2 regions of the Kitasatospora sp. NPDC094019 genome follow, and region 2 is predicted to be linked to the other one. Evidence: riboswitches for the same ligand, from Rfam matches in the RefSeq annotation. Region 2 holds a riboswitch; the other holds the start of a gene.
What was found. Region 2 has a riboswitch for thiamine pyrophosphate ahead of thiC (phosphomethylpyrimidine synthase ThiC). Riboswitches for the same ligand answer to the same signal wherever they lie in the genome.
Positions count from the first base shown of each region.

Region 1: it holds a riboswitch for thiamine pyrophosphate, as region 2 does, so the genes downstream of both, thiO (glycine oxidase ThiO) here and thiC (phosphomethylpyrimidine synthase ThiC) in region 2, are expected to answer to the same signal.

Region 1 covers NZ_JBIWIF010000001.1:453,535-456,710, forward strand. The annotation lists gene ACIQ9P_RS02100 (Rv2175c family DNA-binding protein) at 1-341, opposite strand, end outside; gene ACIQ9P_RS02105 (NAD(P)/FAD-dependent oxidoreductase) at 396-1,625, opposite strand; TPP riboswitch at 1,734-1,846, shown strand; gene thiO (glycine oxidase ThiO) at 1,841-3,004, shown strand; gene thiS (sulfur carrier protein ThiS) at 3,001-3,176, shown strand, end outside.
Region 2 covers NZ_JBIWIF010000004.1:81,251-84,426, forward strand. The annotation lists gene ACIQ9P_RS10500 (LPXTG cell wall anchor domain-containing protein) at 1-58, shown strand, start outside; gene thiC (phosphomethylpyrimidine synthase ThiC) at 194-1,966, opposite strand; TPP riboswitch at 2,022-2,156, opposite strand; gene ACIQ9P_RS10510 (hypothetical protein) at 2,321-2,527, shown strand; gene ACIQ9P_RS10515 (SPFH domain-containing protein) at 2,653-3,176, shown strand, end outside.

The DNA of each region.
Region 1 (3,176 bases), on a different contig from region 2:
CGCTTCACCTCGGTGGCCCGGTTCTCGCACAGCGCCTGCATCGGGGTGCCGGGCAGCGACGGGTCCTCGGTGAACATCCACACCAGGATCTCGTCGTCCTTGAAGCCGCTGTCGCGCAGCACCGTCACCGTGCCGATCAGGTGCTTCACCGGGCCGGTCTCGTCGATGAACGCCGCCGGGACCTGCAGCGACTTGTTGGGGCCGCGGCGGACGGCGATCAGCTCACCCTTCTTGACCATGTTGCGGATCTCGGTGACCACCACACCCCACCGCTCGGAGATGTCGGGCAGGTAGACCCACGCGGGGACCAGGGATTCAATCTTGGCTTCGATCTCACTCACCCCACCAGACTGCCACCTCCGCGGCCCCCCGCGCACCACTCGGCCCTCCGGCGGCTATCCGGCGAGCGCCGACTTCAGCGGGACGGCCGGGTCGGCCGCCCGGGCCGGGTCCAGTACGGCGGCGCGTTCGACCAGCCGCCGGCCCTGGGTGAGGTCGCGCGGCCGGTCCACCGTGAGCAGCGCCCGCAGGACGCCGTCGCGCAGCCACAGCACCGACCAGTCGGCGTCGGCGGGTGAGCCGCGCCACAGCGGTTCGTCGTCCGCGCCGTGCCGTCCGGCGTACTGCACCATCCGCCCGAACTGCTCCGACCAGAAGTACTGCACCGGGTCGTACGGCGGCGCGTCCGTCCCGAGCAGGGTGGCGGCGGCGGCCTCGCCGGACTGCAGCGCGTGGTCCCAGTGCTGGACGGTCAGCCGGGTGCCGGAGCGGGCCGAGGGGTAGCCGACGCAGTCGCCGGCCGCGAGGACGCCCGGCACGGTGGTACGCAGCCGCCCGTCCACCAGGACGGCGCCGGCCGCGTCCAGCGCGACGCCGGTGCCGGCCAGCCAGCCGGTGGCCGGGCGGGCGCCGACGCCGACCACGACCTCGTCCGCGGGCAGCCGCGAGCCGTCGGCGAGCAGCACCGCGCCCGGTTCGACGGCGGCCACGCCGGTGCCGCAGCGCAGCACGGTCCCGGCCTCGGCGTACCAAGCGGCCATCGCCCGGCCGATCTCGGTGGGCAGCGCGCCGGGGACGGGCGCCGGGCCGGCCTCGACCACGGTCACCTCGCAGCCGGCCGCCCGGGCGGCGGTGGCCACCTCGGCGCCGATCCAGCCCGCGCCGACCAGCACCAGGCGCAGGCCGGGCCGGAGCAGGGCGCGCAGCGCCAGCGCGTCGTCCAGGGTGTGCAGCAGGTGGGCCCGCTCGGCGCCGGGCAGGACCCGCGGTTGGGAGCCGGTGGCGATCACCAGCGCGTCGTACCGGACGTCCCCGGCGTCGGTGTGCAGGGTGCCGGCCGGTCCGGGGCCGCCGTCGGGGGTGAGCCCGGTGGCGCGGCGGCCGGTGAGCAGCTCGACGTCGAGCCGGTCGAAGTCGAGGTCGAGGGAGGTGCTGTCGCTCCTGCCGAGCAGGACGTCCTTGGAGAGCGGCGGCCGGTCGTAGGGCGGGTGCCGCTCCTCGCCGACCAGCGTGATCCGCCCCTCCCAGCCGTCCCGCCGCAGCACCGCGGCGCACTGCGCCCCGGCCAGCCCCGCGCCCGCCACGACCACCCGGTCCGTCCGTCCCGTCCCGCTCAGCTCAGCCACGTCCGTCACTGTACTGAGGCCGGTCGCAGGTCCTCGGACGTAGGTCCGCCGCTCACGGGGGCCCTGTGCGGGCACCTTCAGCGGCCGGACCCCCCGGAGTTAAGGTGGGAGCACCATCACGGGAGCCCGGCGGACCGGGCTGAGAGGCGGGCTGGCACGGCCCGCGACCGTCCGAACCTGATCCGGGTCATACCGGCGAAGGGAGAGCAGCGACTTTGACACGCTTGGCACCGGACGACCGCGCCGAGGTGCTGGTGGTCGGCGGCGGGATCATCGGGCTCGTGGTCGCCTGGCGGGCGGCCCGGCGGGGCCTCGGGGTCACCGTGCTCGACCCGGCCCCCGGCGGCGGCGCCGCACAGGTCGCGGCCGGCATGCTCGCCCCGGTCACCGAACTCCAGTACGGCGAGGAACCCCTGCTCCGCCTCGGCACGGCCTCCAACGCGCGCTGGGCGGACTTCGCCGCCGAACTCACCGAGGCGAGCGGCGGTCTGGACACCGGCTACCGGCAGTGTGGCACCCTCGCCGTCGCGCTGGACTCCGACGACCGCGAGGAACTGCGCGAACTGCACGCCTTCCACCGGCGGCTCGGCCTGGACTCGCAGTGGCTCACCGGCCGCGAGGCCCGCCGGCTGGAACCGATGCTCGCCCCCGGTGTGCGCGGCGGACTGCACGTCACCGACGACCACCAGGTGGACGGCCGTCGGCTGGCCGCCGCCCTGGTCCGGGCCTGCGAACGGGCCGGTGTGCTGCTGCGCCGCGCCGAGGCCGCCGAGCTGCTGGTCGAGGGCGACCGGGCGACCGGCGTCCGGCTCGCCGACGGCACGGTGCTCGCCGCCGGGCGGGTGGTGCTCGCGGCCGGCTCGCGCAGCCACCTGCTGCCCGGCCTGCCCCCCGGTGTGCTGCCCGCGATCCGCCCGGTCAAGGGCCAGGTGCTGCGGCTGCGGGTGCCGCCGGCCTACCGGCCGTTCCTGTCCCGCAACGTCCGCGCCGTCGTCCGCGGCGGCCACATCTACCTGGTGCCGCGCGCCGACGGCGAGCTGGTGATCGGCGCGACCACCGAGGAGCAGGGCCACGACACCACGGTCACCGCCGGCGGGGTCTACGAGCTGCTGCGCGACGCGCACGAGCTGGTGCCCGGCCTCACCGAGCTGCCGCTGGTGGAGACCGGCGCCGGGCTGCGGCCCGGCTCACCGGACAACGCGCCGCTGCTCGGCCCGACCGCCCTGCCCGGCCTGGTCGCCGCGACCGGCCACTACCGCAACGGCGTGCTGCTGACGCCCGTCACCGGCGACCTCCTCGCCGAGTACCTGGCCACCGGCGACGTGCCGGAGCTCGCCCGCCCGTTCTCCCCCCACCGATTCACGAAGGTCCCGGCATGAGCCCCCGCAGCAGCGACACCCCTCCCCACGTCCGGCTGAGCGTCAACGGCGAGCCGCGCGAGGTGCCCGCCTCGACCACCCTGGCCGAGGTGGTCGCCACCCTCAGCGAGGCCCACTCCGGGGTCGCCGCCGCCCTCAACGAGACCGTGGTGCCGCGCACCCGGTGGCCGCT
Region 2 (3,176 bases):
GGTGCTGCTCGGCGCCGGCTCGGTCTTCTACGCCAGGCGCCGCCGCGCCCAGGACTGACGCGGCACGCGGGTGCCCCCGGACGGCCGAGGCCGTCCGGGGGCACTCTCCGTTTCCGGGCTCCGACCACGGCGGGGCCGACCCGCGGCTCCCCCCACGGGTCGCGGGGCGACCCCGCCGCTCCGGTGGACCCGCTCAGTCCGCCAGCGGCAGGTACACCCGGTTGCCCTGGGCCGCGAACTCCGCCGACTTCTCGGCCATCCCGGCCAGGGCGTCGGCGCCGTACCCGGACTCGACCGCCGTCGACCCGTCGCCGTGCTCGTCGCGGATCTTCTGGGAGATCTTCATCGAGCAGAACTTCGGGCCGCACATGGAGCAGAAGTGGGCCGTCTTCGCGGGCTCGGCGGGCAGGGTCTCGTCGTGGAACGCGCGGGCCGTCTCCGGGTCGAGGGCCAGGTTGAACTGGTCCTCCCAGCGGAACTCGAACCGGGCGTCGGAGAGCGCGTCGTCCCACGCCTGGGCGCCGGGGTGGCCCTTGGCCAGGTCGGCGGCGTGGGCGGCGATCTTGTAGGTGATGACGCCGGTCTTCACGTCGTCCCGGTTGGGCAGGCCGAGGTGCTCCTTGGGGGTGACGTAGCAGAGCATCGCGGTGCCCCACCAGGCGATCATCGCGGCGCCGATGCCCGAGGTGATGTGGTCGTAGCCGGGCGCGACGTCCGTGGTCAGCGGGCCGAGGGTGTAGAACGGCGCCTCGTCGCAGATCTCCTTCTGGAGATCCATGTTCTCCTTGATCTTGTGCATCGGGACGTGTCCCGGGCCCTCGATCATCACCTGGACGTCCCTGGCGCGGGCGATCCGGCCCAGCTCGCCCAGGGTCTGCAGCTCCGCGAACTGCGCCTCGTCGTTGGCGTCCGCGATCGAGCCGGGACGCAGGCCGTCACCGAGCGAGAAGGTGACGTCGTAGCGCGCGAGGATGTCGCAGAGTTCCTCGAAGTTGGTGTAGAGGAAGTTCTCCTGATGGTGCGCCAGGCACCAGGCGGCCATGATCGAGCCGCCCCGGGAGACGATGCCGGTCTTGCGGCGGGCGGTCAGCGGCACGTAGCGCAGCAGCACGCCCGCGTGCACGGTCATGTAGTCGACGCCCTGCTCGCACTGCTCGACGATCGTGTCCCGGTAGACCTCCCAGCTCAGGTCCTCGGCCCGGCCGTCGACCTTCTCCAGCGCCTGGTAGAGCGGCACGGTGCCGATCGGCACGGGGGAGTTGCGCAGGATCCACTCGCGGGTGGTGTGGATGTTGCGGCCGGTGGAGAGGTCCATGACGGTGTCGGCGCCCCAGCGGGTGGCCCAGGTCATCTTCTCCACCTCCTCCTCGATCGAGGAGGTGACGGCGGAGTTGCCGATGTTGGCGTTGATCTTCACCAGGAAGTTGGTGCCGATGATCGACGGCTCGACCTCGGGGTGGTTCACGTTGACCGGGATGACGGCGCGGCCGCGGGCCACCTCGTCCCGGACGTACTCGGGCGCCAGGCCCTCGCGCAGGGCGACGAACTCCATCTCGGGGGTCACGATGCCGCGCCTGGCGTAGCCGAGCTGGGTGACCGCGACGCCGTCGCGGCCGCGCAGCGGACGGCGCGGGCGGCCGGGGAACACCGCGTCCAGGTTGCGGAGGTTCCCGCCGCGCGGCGAGGTGTGCTTGATGCCGTCGTCCTCGGGGCGCGCCTCGCGGCCGTCGTACTCCTCGACGTCGCCGCGCTGGCGGATCCAGGCGTCCCGCAGCGCGGGCAGCCCGCGCCGGACGTCGGGCTCGTAGGCCGGGTCGGTGTACGGCCCGGAGGTGTCGTAGAGCGGAATGCTCTTCCCGTTGGTGAGCACGACCTCGCGGTACGGCACGCGCAGGTCGGGGCGGGACCCCTCGCGGTGGGCCTTGCGCCAGGCGGGGGTGGGGTAGCCGGTGCCGGCGCTGGTCACGGCGGTGCCGTGCGCGGACGGGGACTGGGCAGACTGCGGCTGTGCCTCAAAGGTGGTCAACGGACCTTCAACTCCCTACGCCGGCATTACCCGGTCAGGTTCCTGCGGTCGACGCAGCCTCCGGTCCGTCGTCCGACGTCCCGTTCAGCGCCCTCTCAGCCCGGTGCTCCGAGCTCCCGCGTCCGCAGGCGGTGTTGCCCGCGCATGACGTCCAACACCGTAGCGAGCCGACCGCCGGAGGTCCAGAGGGGGTCCTCGCGGGAGAACGGCGAGGTCCGGCGGGTGAACGGTGGGGCGCGGACGCCTCCCGGGGGGCAGACTGGCTTCGGAGCTGACGAGTCGAGGGAGGCCGACGTGGTCGGGAGCACGGGGCGGGTCACCGGAGCGGTGGGTGCCGGGCTGGTCGGCGAGGTGATGGTGCACGTCCCGGAGCGCCGGGGCGCCGAGGCGTTCCTCGCCTACCTCGCCGTTCCCGGGGACCGGCTGGTGGTGGGCACGCCGGTGGTGGTGATCGACTACCAGCCGCCGCGGACCGTCTACGTGGCGCCGCTCGGTCCGTGACGATCCGCGGACCTTCCCGTGACGATCTTGTGACGGTGCGTCAGGTCAGTTCCCTTTCCCCGCGGACAGCCCGGGCGGACAATCCATTTCGGCGCATCTCCTGCGCCGGAAGGGGGAGTTGAACCATGGGATACGTCATCGTCGGGGCAGTCGCCGCGGCCGTGGTGGTCGGGATCACGCTCTTCAAGCTCATGTGGCGGGTGGCCGAGCCGAACGAGGCACTCATCATCTCCGGTTCCCGCCACCGCACCGAGGGGGTCGGTGACGGGCTGGGTTTCCGGATCGTCACCGGCCGGGGGACCCTCGTCACCCCCGGTCTCCAGGGCGTCCGGCGGCTCTCGCTGGACCTCAACGAGGCCGAACTGAACGTCGAGTGCGTCACCACGCAGGGCATCCCGGTCCGGGTCAAGGGCGTGGTGATCTTCAAGGTCGGCGACGACGACGTCTCCATCGCGAACGCCGCCCGCCGCTTCCTGGACCAGCAGAAACTGATCAGCCAGCGCGTCCACAACGTCTTCGCCGGACACCTGCGGTCGATCGTCGGCGGCCTCACCGTCGAGGACATGATCCGCGACCGCGAGCGGCTCACCGGCGAGACCCGGGCCGCCTCCGGGCTGGAGATGGAGAAGCTCGGGCTGATCATCGACAC